2 linked regions of the Shumkonia mesophila genome follow. The protein of the gene in region 2 interacts with the protein of the main gene of each other region in a pairwise test. Links are inferred from orthologs where the notes say so. Each region holds a gene or a part of one and is shown on either strand. Other genes may lie near its edges.

What was found.
Region 1: the proteins of mtgA (region 2) and ODR01_RS19225 interact in binary tests that used the Escherichia coli proteins (3 or more experiments, as listed by UniProt). The link is inferred for Shumkonia mesophila from one-to-one orthologs.

What each region holds. Positions count from the first base shown.
Region 1 is NZ_JAOTID010000013.1:109,614-114,425, forward strand. Bases 1,813-4,812 are described here. They hold ODR01_RS19225 (peptidoglycan D,D-transpeptidase FtsI family protein), read right to left. Parts: upstream 4,213-4,812; coding sequence 2,413-4,212; downstream 1,813-2,412. Other genes in these bases: ODR01_RS19220 (UDP-N-acetylmuramoyl-L-alanyl-D-glutamate--2,6-diaminopimelate ligase), read right to left, coding at 1,813-2,426; ftsL (cell division protein FtsL), read right to left, coding at 4,209-4,562; rsmH (16S rRNA (cytosine(1402)-N(4))-methyltransferase RsmH), read right to left, coding at 4,559-4,812. Outside these bases: ODR01_RS19215 (UDP-N-acetylmuramoylalanyl-D-glutamyl-2,6-diaminopimelate--D-alanyl-D-alanine ligase), read right to left, coding at 1-960; more of ODR01_RS19220, read right to left, coding at 957-1,812. UniProt on the Escherichia coli protein: Essential cell division protein that catalyzes cross-linking of the peptidoglycan cell wall at the division septum. Required for localization of FtsN.
Region 2 is NZ_JAOTID010000021.1:74-7,916, forward strand. Bases 71-2,951 are described here. They hold mtgA (monofunctional biosynthetic peptidoglycan transglycosylase), read right to left. Parts: upstream 1,911-2,951; coding sequence 1,230-1,910; downstream 71-1,229. Other genes in these bases: ODR01_RS22805 (c-type cytochrome), read left to right, coding at 1,010-1,225; ODR01_RS22815 (GNAT family N-acetyltransferase), read left to right, coding at 2,051-2,533; glmS (glutamine--fructose-6-phosphate transaminase (isomerizing)), read right to left, coding at 2,549-2,951. Also shown: more of glmS, read right to left, coding at 2,952-4,372; bifunctional UDP-N-acetylglucosamine diphosphorylase/glucosamine-1-phosphate N-acetyltransferase GlmU, read right to left, coding at 4,379-5,746; gph (phosphoglycolate phosphatase), read left to right, coding at 5,847-6,554; ODR01_RS22835 (helix-turn-helix domain-containing protein), read right to left, coding at 6,960-7,400; ODR01_RS22840 (DUF4258 domain-containing protein), read right to left, coding at 7,412-7,717. UniProt on the Escherichia coli protein: Peptidoglycan polymerase that catalyzes glycan chain elongation from lipid-linked precursors. May play a role in peptidoglycan assembly during cell division in collaboration with other cell division proteins.

The DNA.
Region 1 (4,812 bases), on a different replicon or contig from region 2:
GGCAAGCGAGGCCGCCGCGTTCTTGACGTCGCCGCCGGCCGCCCACACCGTGGCCAGGACGCCCAGGCTGTTGATCACCCAGTGGCGGCCCGGCGCGCCGACGCGCAGGCGCAGCGTCTCGCCGCCCACCATCACCTTGAGGCGCGAGCCGTCGGCCTCGATGGTCGCCTCGGTCAACCTGACGTCGGCGCCGGCGTCGACACCGAAGGAAACGATCCGCGACACGCCGGCTGCCTCGGCGGAGCCCGCCAGGCGCGCGAAAAATCGGTTGTCGCGGTTGAGCACCGCCACGCCGTCGGCCTCGATGCCGTCGAAGATCTCGGCCTTGGCGTCGGCGATCGCCTCGACGCTGTCGAAGAATTCCGTGTGAACGGGTTCCACCGTGGTGACGATGGCGACGTGCGGCCGGGCCAGGCGCGACAGCGGCGAGATTTCGCCGGCATGGTTCATGCCCATCTCGAAAATGCCGATTTCGGCGTCCAGCGGCAGCCTGGACAGGCTGAGCGGCAGGCCCCAGTGGTTGTTGAGGTTGCCGGTCGTGGCGAACACCGCGTACTGCCGGCCGAGCACCGTGCGCAACGCCTCCTTGGTCCCGGTTTTCCCGACGCTGCCGGTCACCGCGATGATGCGGGCGCGCGTCCGGGTGCGGGCCGCCGCCCCCAGCTGCCGCAACGCGTCCAGGGTATCGCCGACCACCAGAAGCGGCGCCTTCTCGGAAACTTCGGGTGGGCGATGGCTGACCATCGCCGCCGCCGCACCGCCGCCGAGGGCATCGGCGACGAAGGCGTGGCCGTCGAAGTTGGGGCCCTTGATGGCGACGAACAGGTCGCCCGCCTGGATCGCCCGGCTGTCGATGGAAACGCCGGTGGCCGTCCATTCGCCACTGGCGCGGCCCCCGGTCGCCGCCATCGTCTCCGCCGCGGTCCACAGAACAGATCCGGCATGGGGCGCAACGTTCATCGTCCGACCTCCGCCACCGCTTCGCTGACCACCGTCACGTCGTCGAAAGGAATGACCTTGTCGCCGACGATCTGGCCGGTCTCGTGGCCCTTGCCGGCCACCAGCAGAACATCGTCGGGACCGAGGGCGGCGACGGCGGCGGCAATGGCCTGCCGGCGGTCGCCGATTTCGCGGGCGCGCGGACTGGCCGCCATGACCTGCCGGCGGATGGCGGCGGCATCCTCGCCGCGCGGGTTGTCGTCGGTGACGAAGGCCAGGTCGGCCAGGGTGTCGGCGATGCGGCCCATTTGGGGGCGCTTGCCGGCGTCGCGGTCGCCGCCGCAGCCGAAGACGACGAGCAGCCGTCCCTTGACGTGCGGCCGCAGGGTCTTGAGCACGGACTCCAGGGCGTCGGGGGTATGGGCGAAGTCGACGATAATGGGTGCGCCGTTGGGATGGCGGGCCGCCAGCTGCAAGCGGCCACGCACGCCCTCCAGCCCGCCCAGCGCCGCCACCGCCTTGGCGGCGTCGCTGCCGGTGGCGATGGCGAGGCCCAGGGCGCACAGGGCGTTCATCGCCTGGAAGGCGCCGACCAGCGGCAGGACGACGTCGTGGGATCGTCCCTCGACGGCAATCTTCAGCCGCTGGCTCTCGGCCAACGGTTCGCTGCGCTCCAAGCGGATGGCCTCGCCCGCCGTCCCGTAGGTGAGGACGGCGAGGCCGCGCTTGCGGGCCGCCTCGACAAACATCGGCGCCCCGGCGTCGTCGGCGTTGATCACGGCGGCGCCGTCGCCGGCGGTGACGTCGGTGAACAGGCGCAACTTGGCCGCCCCATAGGCGTCCATGGTTCCGTGATAGTCGAGGTGGTCGCGGGTCAGGTTGGTGAAGCCGGCCGCCTTCACCTTGACGCCGTCGAGCCGGTATTGGGCGAGGCCGTGACTGGAGGCCTCGAAGGCCAGATGGCTCACCCCGGCTTCGGCCAGGGCGGCAAGGTCGCGATGGAGGTCGACGGCGTCGGGCGTAGTCAGGCTGCCCTTGGTCTCGACGCCCGGCGCCACGGTGCCCAGCGTTCCCATGCTGGCGGCCTGGTGGCCCAGGCGGGCCCAGATCTGGCGCACGAAGGTGACCGTCGAGGTCTTGCCGTTGGTGCCGGTGACGGCCGCGACGGTGGCGGGCTGCCTATCGTAAAAACGCGCCGCCATCAGGGCCAGGGCGCGGCGCGGGTTCTCGGCATTGATCAGGCGGGCCGGAAGGGTTGGCGGGTAAAGCTGGGTACCGGGTGGAGCGAGCACGGCAACGGCCCCGCGGCCGAGGGCCTCGGCGATGAATTCGCGGCCGTCGGCGTGGGCGCCGGGAAAGGCGGCGAACAGATAGCCGGGCTTGACCTGGCGCGAGTCGCTGGTCAGTCCCGTGATGTCCGTGGTTCCGAATTCGGCCGCCCCGGCCAAGCCTTGAAGTTCTTCGCTCAGCAGGTCAGCGAGCCGCACGCCGGGCCTCCCTGACATCGTCGAGGGCCGCCCGCACCGCGACCACCAGGTCGCGGTTGACCGGCACGGCCTTCGGCGCGTTCTTGGGGGCGATGCCGGGCGCCGCGTCGTCGCCCGGCACACTCGGGGAAATGCCCATGAGCGGAGCGATCCGCTTGACGATCTTGCCGACCGCCGGCGCCGCGACCCAGCCGCCGGTAGCGTAGTTGTACGTCTTCTTGGTGCCGTGCGGTTCGTCGAGAAGGGCCAGCACCACATAGCGCGGCCGCTCGATGGGGAAGGCGCCGATGAAGGACGAGATCCGGGCGTCGCTGCGATAGCGGCCGTTGACTTCCTTCTCGGCGGTGCCGGTCTTGCCGCCGATGCGATAGCCCTCGACCTTGGCCTGCTTGCCGCTGCCTTCCTCGACCACCAGTTCCATCAGTTGGCGCACCTTGGCCGAGGTCTCCGGCGACAGGACGCGCTCGCCGACCAGGGGCGCGGCCCCTTCGTGGCGCAGGATGGTGGGGGTGTAGCGGATGCCGCCGTTGACCAGCGTCGCCGTCGCCGCCACCACTTGCAGGGGGCTGACCGCGAGGCCATGGCCGAAGGCGATCGTCATGGTGTTGATTTCGCGCCACTGCGCGGGAACCAGCGGCTTGCCGACCTCGGGCAGTTCGACGGCGGGCGCCGTCAGCAGGCCCAACCGGCCCAGATAGTCGCGCTGGCCCTTGGTGCCCACATCGAGCGCCATCTTGGCCGCGCCGATGTTGGACGAATGGATCAGGATTTCGGGGACCGACAGCCAGCGGTTCTCGCCGTGGTAGTCGCTGATGGTGAAGCGGGCGACGCGGATCGGCTTGCTGGCGTCATAACCGCTCTGCAGGGTGACGGTGCCGGAGTCCAGCGCCATGGCGGCGGTGAACAGTTTGAAGGTCGACCCCATCTCGTAGACGCCCTTGGTGGCGCGGTTGAAGCCGGCCTCGCCCTGCAGGGTGGCGGGCTGATTGGGATCGAAGTCGGGCAGCGACACCATGGCCAGCGTTTCGCCGGTGGCGACGTCGAGCACGATGGCGGTGCCGCCCAGCGCCCTGTATTCGGCGACGGCGGCGGAAAGTTCCTCGTGCGCGATGGCCTGGACCCGAAGGTCGATGGAAAGCTTGAGCGGCTCGTCGTCGACCCGCAGGCGCTCGTCGAACAGCTTCTCGACGCCGGCGATGCCGCGGCTGTCGACGTCGGTGAGGCCAAGCACGTGGGCGACGAGCGGCCCGTGCGGATAGACCCGCCGTTCGCCCTGATGGAATTGCAGGCCGGGAATCCCCAACCGGTTGACCTCGAACTTCTGGCTGGGGGTGAGGTTGCGATGGATCCACACGAAACGGTTGCGGCTGGACAGTTTGGCCAGCAGGTCGGCGCCGTCGAGTTCGGGCAGCACGGTCAGCAGGCGTTCGGTCGCCTCGGCAGGGTCGAGCACCTCGGTGGCGTCGGCATAGAGCGAGGCGGTGGGCAGGCTGGTCGCCAGGATCAGCCCGTTGCGGTCCAGCACCTCGGCACGGTCCATGGTGCCACTGCGCTCGCTCTCGGCCTGCGCAACCTTGGGTTCGCCCGGCTGGTCGATGGCGGTGAGGTCGACCAGTCGCCCGGCGATGGCCAGGAAGGCGAAGGCGAACACGGCGCCGGTCACCAGCACGCGGTTGCGCCCGGTCTCGAGCGCCTGCTTGCGCGCGCCATCGAGGCGGACACGGCGGAATTCCCAAGGCTTGCGAGTGGCTTGGCCGTTCTGGCCGAGCGAGGTTTCGGCGCTCATCGCTTCTCTCCGCGGCTAAGGCCGGCATCGGCGGGACGCGCCGCAACCGGCTGGACGTCGGGCGTCACCGCCGGCTGGCGTTCGGCCAAGCCGTCGAAACTGTTCATCTGGCGGGCCGAGATCGGCCCCATGCCCAGGTGCTTCTCGGCCAGCTGGCGCAGCCGGCCGGGATCGTTCAGGTGGGCCCACTCGGCACGCAGCACGTGGATGGCCCGCTCCTCGCTGACGATGCCGCGCTCGATGCCGGTCAGTTCGGCCTCGAGCTGCTGCACCTGATACTTGACCGAAAACAGCACCAGGCTGAGACCGGCGGCGACCAGCAGGGCGAACAGCGTGGTCTGGCGGATCATGACAGACCTCCGGCAAGGGCGGCGGCAGCGGTTCGCTCGGCGGCGCGCAGGCGGGCCGACCGGGCGCGCGGGTTGGCGGCGGTTTCGGCCTCGCCGGGCACCTGGGAGCGCCGGCCGAGCAACCGGAAGGTGGCGGCCGGCGCCGCCCCGTCGGCGGCCTCGGGCAGATGGCGCGAGACGTGCGGGCGGTCTTCGCTGCGCGACCTCAGGAAGGTCTTGACCCGGCGGTCCTCCAAGGAATGAAACGCGA
Region 2 (7,843 bases):
GGGCCAGCGCCGAATACGGGGTGGCGCTGGCCGGCTTGATGACCACCGGGCAGCCGACCGCCAGGGCGGGGGCGCATTTGCGGGTGATCATGGCGTTGGGGAAGTTCCACGGCGTGATGGCGGCCACCACGCCGACCGGTTCCTTGATCACCACCAGGCGCTTGTCGCGCTGCGGCTGTGGGATGGTGTCGCCATAGACGCGCCGGCCCTCCTCGGCGAACCATTCGATGAAGGAGGCCCCATAGACCACCTCGCCCTTGGCTTCCGTCAGCGGCTTGCCCTGCTCGGTGGTCATCAAGAGCGCCAGGTCGTCCTGGTTCTTCAGCACCAGCTCGTACCAGCGGCGCAACAGGAGCGAGCGTTCCTTGGCGGTGCGGGCCCGCCAGTCCGGCCACGCGGCGTTGGCCGCCTCGATGGCCCGCCGGGTTTCGGCGGCGCCCATCTTCGGCACCGTGCCGACGACCTTGCCGTCGGCCGGATTGGTGACCTCGATGGTGGCGCCGGAATCGGCGTCGACCCAGGCGCCATCAATGTAACACTGCTGGCGGAACAGCGCGGAGTTCTTCACTTTCATGGGAATGGCCTCGTGGCTGGCAAGGGGACGCGGACGAGACGGATGTAGGCAGGCGGGGGCGCCGCGTCGAGGGGGGTCGTCCAGGAATGTACCACCTGGACGGGCAGGCCCGCCTTGGCGCGCGGCCGCGCCGTCCCCACATGAACCTCCGAAGGGCGCGGCGCGCGGAGCCGAGCCGACGATCGGGAGAACGCCCCTTGACGAAACGCGGCATCCTCCTCCTCGTGGCCGTCGGGGCCGGCCTTTCGGCGGTAGCCGGCTATTCGCTTTTGTTCGGGCCCGGCACGTCGGGCGCCGACGCCGCCAACCCCAAGATGGTGGCCCTCGGCCGCACGGTTTATGCCGAGCATTGCGCCGAGTGCCACGGCAAAAGCCTGGAGGGCGAACCCAACTGGCGGACGCCCAAGGCCGACGGCACGCTGCCGGCGCCGCCGCATGATGACAACGGCCACACCTGGCACCACGGCGACGAACTGCTCTTCCGCTACACCAAGGGGGGGCGGCGCCGCCATCGCTCCCGCCGAATTCAAGAGCGGCATGCCGGCCTTCGGCGAGGCGCTTTCCGACGAACAGATCTGGGCCGTTCTCGCCTTCATCAAAAGTACGTGGCCGGAACCCGTCCGCCAGCGGCAGGACCTGATGAACCGTTAGGGCGTCACGGCTTGCCGCCGACGCAGGCGAGCATCGGCCCCAGCTGGCCCATCCGCCGCTGCAGGACCGCCGCCCGTTCGCGGATGTAGTCGCTCGGCCGGGCCGGCGACCACGCCCGCGGGTTGGGCAGCACGGCGGCCAGGCGGGCCGCCTGCGGACGGCTGAGCCGGGCCGCCGGAACGCGGAAGTAGTGCTGCGCGGCGGCCTCGGCACCATAGAGGCCGGGGCCCCATTCGGCGATGTTGAGGTACACTTCCATGATCCGGTGCTTCGGCCACAGCACCTCCAGCCACGCCGTCACATAGGCCTCCAAGGCCTTGCGCAGCGCGCTGCGGCCGGGCCACAGGAACAGGTTCTTGCTGGTCTGCATGGAGATGGTCGAGGCGCCGCGGGCCCGCCCGCCGTCCGTCCATTCCTCGAAGGCGTCGCGGATCGAGGCGACGTCGAAGCCGTGGTGCTGGCAGAACAGGTTGTCCTCGGCGGCGATCACCGCGGCCCGCAGATAGGGCGAGATGGCCTCAAGCTCCGCCCAGTCGCGGCTCAGGCCCTCTCCCTCGAAAAGCCGGATGACCATCAGGGGCGTGATCGGCGGCGGCAGCAGGCGATAAAGGACAAGCCCGACCGGCGGCCCGGCCAGCACCACCAGGATCACCGCGATCACCGCCTTGCGTATCCAGCGCCCCATTGCCCCGTCCGCGCTCCGTTTCCGAAAGTCCCATTGCCGCCGATGCCCGACGCGGGCGCGTTCCGCCATGATCGGCGATTGGCGCCGGCCTTCGCAACCGCTAAGGTTCGCCCGGCTTCCCACCGCCCCGAGGCATGACCATGATCGTTCGCCTGGCCCGACCCGAAGATGAAGAGGCCATCTGGGACATCCTCCGCCCGACGCTGCGCGCCGCCGAGACCTACGCGGTGTCGCCGGATCTCACCCGCGAGGAGGCGCTGGCCTACTGGTTTTCGCCCGCCCACGAGGTGTTCGTGGCCGAAGAGGACGGCCGGGTCCTCGGCACCTACTACATGCGCCCCAACCAACAGGGCGGCGGCCGGCACGTCGCCAACTGCGGCTACATGACGGCCCCGGCCGCGCAGGGCCGTGGCGTGGCGCGACGGATGGGCGAGCACTCCCTGGAACACGCCAAGTGGCGCGGCTTCAGGGCGATCCAGTTCAACTTCGTGGTCAGCACGAACGAGCGCGCCGTCGCCCTCTGGCAACGGCTGGGGTTTGCCATCGCCGGCACCCTGCCCGGCGCCTTCGAGCACCCGCGCCTGGGCTTCGTCGACGCCTTCGTGATGTTCCGCGCACTCTAGGCGCGGGCGCCCGCCCTATTCCACCGTCACGCTTTTGGCGAGGTTGCGCGGCTGGTCGACGTCGGTGCCCTTGAGCACGGCGACGTGGTAGGCCAGCAGTTGCACCGGGATGGAATAGAGGATGGGGGCGACGAAGGGGTCGACCTCGGGCAGCGCGATGCAGGTGGCGTCGATGTCGCCCAGGCCGCCGATGCCCTTGGCGTCGCCGAAGAAGACGACGCGCCCGCCCCGGGCCACCACCTCCTGGATGTTGGAGGCCGTCTTCTCGAACAGTTCGTCCGAAGGCGCGATGACGATGACCGGCACCGTCTCGTCGATCAAGGCGATGGGGCCGTGCTTCATCTCGCCGGCGGCATAGCCCTCGGCGTGGATGTAGGAGATTTCCTTGAGCTTGAGCGCGCCCTCGAGCGCGATCGGATAGCTGGTGCCGCGCCCCAGGTAAAGGACGTCGGTGGCCTCGATCATGCCCTGGGCGAGGTCGCGCAGCCGCCCGTCGTGGTTGAGCACGTCGGCGGCCCTGGCCGGCACCTCGATCAGCGCCGAGACCAGGCGCCCCTCGTCGGCGGCCGAAAGGGCGCCGCGGGCGCGCGCCACCGCCAGCGTCAGGCAGGCCAACACCGTCAGCTGGGTGGTGAAGGCCTTGGTCGAGGCCACCCCGATCTCGGGGCCGGCCAGCGTTTGCAGCACGGTGTCGGATTCGCGCGCGATGGTGGATTCCGGGCTGTTGACGACGGCGATGATGTGCTGGCCCTGGGCGCGGGCATAGCGCAGCGCCGCCAGGGTGTCGGCCGTCTCCCCCGATTGCGAGACCACCAGGGTGACGCCGCCCTTCGGCATGTCGGCGGCGCGGTAGCGGAATTCCGAGGCGATGTCGACCTCGACCGGCAGGCGGGCGATGCGTTCCAGCCAGTACTTGGCGACCATGCAGGCGTAGAAGGCGGTGCCGCAGGCGACCAACGTCATGCGGGGCGCCGTCACCAGGGCCTCGGGCAGGCTGGGCAGCGTGATGTCGCGCGACGTCGGGTTGACGTAGGAGCGCAGCGTGTCGCCGATCACCTGCGGCTGCTCGTAGATCTCCTTCAGCATGAAGTGGCGGTAGCCGCCCTTGCCGATCAGCGCGCCGGAAAGGGCGGTGGCCCGGATCTCGCGCTTGACCACATGGCCCTCGGCGTCGTGGATGGTGGCGCCTTGCTGGGTGATGACCGCCCAGTCGCCCTCGTCGAGATAGGTGATGCGCTGGGTGAGCGGGGCCAGCGCCAGGGCGTCGGAGCCGATGAACATCTCGCCGTCGCCATAGCCGATGGCCAGCGGGCTGCCGCGCCGGGCCCCGATCATCAGGTCGTGCTCGCCGGCGAAGACGATGCCCAACGCGAAGGCGCCCTGCAGGCGCTTCAGCGCCGCGTGGGTGGCCTCGGCGGGTTTCATGCCGTCCTTCAGGTAAAGGGTGATCAGGTGGGCGACCACCTCGGTGTCGGTCTCGGATTCAAGGGTGCAGCCGCGGGCCTTGAGCTCGGCCCGAAGCTCGACGAAGTTCTCGATGATGCCGTTGTGCACCACCGCCACCCGGTCGGTGGCGTGCGGATGGGCGTTGGTTTCGTTGGGGATGCCGTGGGTGGCCCAGCGGGTGTGGCCGATGCCGATGCGCCCCGGCAGCGGCTGTTCCTTGAGGCGGGCCTCGAGGTTGACCAGCTTGCCCTCGGCGCGGCGCCGCTCGATGCGGCCATTGACCAGCGTGGCGACGCCGGCCGAATCGTAGCCCCGGTACTCCAGGCGCCGGAGCCCGGCCACCAGAAGATCGGCGACGTCGCCCTTGCCGATGATGCCGACGATGCCGCACATGGCGGATTACCCCTTCTTGCTTTTCTGCCTGGCCTGCTTCTCGGCGGCGCGCCGCGCGCGGAACCGCCTGGCCCAACCCTCGATCGTCGTCAGCTCGGCCCGCGTCACGGCCAGCGCGTCGGCCGGCACGTCCCGGGTGATCACGCTGCCGGCGCCGACGGTAGCGCCGTCGCCGACCTTCACGGGCGCGACCAGGGCGGTGTTCGACCCGATGAAGGCGCCAGCCCCGATGTCGGTATGGTCCTTGAAGAAGCCGTCGTAGTTGCAGGTGATGGTGCCGGCCCCGATGTTGGCCTTGGCGCCGATGCGGGCGTCGCCGATGTAGGTCAGGTGGTTGACCTTGGCGCCGGCCTCGACCGAGGCGTTCTTGATCTCGACGAAGTTGCCGATGTGGGCGTCTTCGGCAATCCGGGCCCCCGGCCGCAGGCGGGCGAAGGGACCGACGCGGGCGCCGGCCGCGATGGTCGCCCCCTCGATGTGCGAGAAGGCGTGGATCTCGACCCCGTCGCCGACGGCGACGCCGGGCCCGAACACCACGTTGGGGCCGACCGTGACATCGCGGCCCAAGCGGGTGTCGGCAGAAAAGAAGACGCTGGCGGGGTCGATCAGCGTGGCGCCTTCGGCCATGGCCCGCGCGCGCAGTCTTTCCTGGACCACCGCCTCGGCGGCGGCGAGATCGGCCCGGGAATTGATGCCCAGCAGTTCCTCGGGCGGCGCCTCGACGAAGGCGCAGGCGGCCCCGTCGGCGCGGGCGAGGGCCACGATGTCGGTCAGGTAGTACTCGCCCTTGGCGTTGGCGTTGCCGATGCGATCCAGCCAGCCGAAGAGCCGCGCCCCGTCGATGGCCATGACGCCGGAATTGCAAAGCCCGATGGCGCGCTCGGCTGCCGTCGCCTCCTTGGCCTCGACGATGGCCTGAAGCGCGCCGTCGGCGGAAACGATCAGCCGCCCGTAGTCGGTGGGATCGGGCGGCCGGAAGCCCAGCACGACGACGGCCGGCTGCGGATCCAGGTGGCGGGCCGCCAGCATGGCCTCCAGCGTCTCGGGCTTGATCAGCGGCGTGTCGCCGTAAAGGATCAGCACGTCGCCGGCGAAGCCTTCCATGGCGGCGCGGGCCGCCAGCACGGCGTGCGCGGTGCCCAGGCGCGGCTCCTGGATGGCGCAGGGATGGGGAGCGACCGCCTCGGCCACCGCCTCCATGCCCTGGCCGACGACGACGACCGTCCGCTCGGGGGCGAAGCGGGCCAGCGTGTCCATCAGGTGCAGCACCATCGGCCGGCCGGCCAGGCGGTGCAGCACTTTCGGGCGGGCGGACTTCATGCGCGTGCCGAGGCCCGCGGCAAGGACGATGGCGGCGGTTTTTTGCTTGGTCATGGGGCGGCGGTTGTTTAAAAGACCGGGTTCTCGTGGACCGGGCGACCTTGCCACACGGGGCCGGCCCCGCCAAGTCACAAGTTGTTTCGGATTTTTTCAGATGAACCACCTTCCCGGCCCCGGGCCGCAAGCCATCGTTTTCGACCTCGACGGCACCCTGATCGACAGCGCCCCCGACCTCCAGGCGGCGATCAACCGCACGCTGGCCGCGGACGGGCGCCCCCCGCTTTCGGTCGAGGCCGTCAAGGCCATGGTGGGCGACGGCGTGCCCAAGCTGGTGGAAAGGGCGTTTGCCGCCACCGGCGGCCTGCCCGGCGGCGGCGCCGACGCCCTGGCCGCCTGGGTGGCCCGCTTCGGCGAGGATTACGAGAACTGCGGCTTTCCCCTCACCCGCCCCTTCGCCGGGACGCTTCCGGTGCTGGCCGCGCTCGGCGACGCCGGGTTCAAGCTCGCGCTGTGCACCAACAAGCCGCAGGCCGCCACGGTGGAGATCCTGGACCGCCTGGATCTCGCCCGCTTCTTCGACGCGGTGGTGGGCGGCGACGCGGTGCCCGGCGTGCGCAAGCCCCACCCCGGCCACCTGCTGGCGGCCCTTGCGGCGCTGGGCGTCGAGCCCGCCCGCGCGGCGATGGTGGGAGACCACCTGAACGACCTTTCCTGCGCGCGCGGCGCCGGCATGCCGGTCGTCCTTTGCGCCTATGGCTATTCGCGCACCCCGGTCGGGGAAATGGGGGCGGACGCCGTGATCGAGCGCATCGAGGACCTGCCGGCGGCGCTGGCGGCACTGGCGCCGGCGCGCCGCCCCTGATAATGACGAGTTTCCGGTTTCGCCGATTTCAGCTAATGCATTGAAGCGAAAAGGTAATTTTCGGTTCGCCAAAAGAAAACATCGTCATTTCTCGTCATTTTGCCTTTTTCTTCTTTGTTTTCAGAAGGCTAACCCCTTCCGACGCCCCCACCTCTTCGTCACTCCCGCGCCCGCCTGCGCGGGAATGATGTTGAAAAAAGGGGAAACACAGGAAACACGGAGAGTCTTAGAGAATCACAGAGGGTTGCGCCGGCGTGGGCAGCGCCGGTGCGGGAATTTTATGGACCGTCTCAAAGAGCCATAAGAATTATGACTATATACCTTTTATAGGAAAAAGTCAACCGGCATCGCGCCCTCCATGGCATCCGCCACCCGCACAAGGCCATCGCCGCCACGCCCCGGCCCCTACGCCGCCTTTTTCGGCTCCCAGGCGCCGCCGGTTTCCTCGAAGACGAGGCGCGTTTCGGGCCGCGCATCAAGCTGGCCGATGCGCTCGATCAGCTCGCCGATGCGGGCGTTGCCTTCGGCGTGCTCGCGATAGAGGGCGCGCACGAACCGCTCGGCCATCCGGGGGATGCGCCCGCCCTTCTCCCAGCGGGCGATGGATTGGGCGTCGTTGCCGAGCACCGAGGCCAGGGCCGCCTGCGAAAGGCCCAGCTCCTTGCGGATGAAGCGGAATTCCCCGCCGCTCAAACGCGGCTTGTGGTTGGCCAGCGAAAGCGCGATCGCCCGGTGCAACTCGTCGGCCCTCTCGATGGCGACGGACTTGCCATAGGGCGTCTTGAACGCCTTGTAGCCGTTGGCCAGCCAGACCCTGCTCAGGCCGCACTCGGTATAGTGATACATGCTCCGTTTCCCTATATCGCGGTGACGACGATAAGCAGCTCGCGGCTGTTGAAGGCGACCACGGCCTTGATGCTGTCGCCGGCCGTCAGCGTCTCGAACGCGCACCGCCAGTACCCGTGAATGTCCACATAAGGCCCTTCCGCCAGAACGCCGGCCCGCAGGCACCGGTACACCTGCGTGGCGTTGATCCCGCGCTTGCGCATCTGGCTCCTGGCATGAGACGAAAACGCCACGCGGCCGGTGTCGGAGGCGATTTCCCGGGCGATCTTCGTAGCCATGGCGGCCGTCAGCCGCAGCGGCAGAACCTCGGCGCTCATGATGAACCTATCATAATGATAGGTAGGGCGGCCGTCAATGAGGGCCTATCAAAATAATAGGTCTGGGGCGCCGGCCTATCCACCGCAATTCGGTTTCAATACCCACCGGGAGTTGTTGCCAAGATG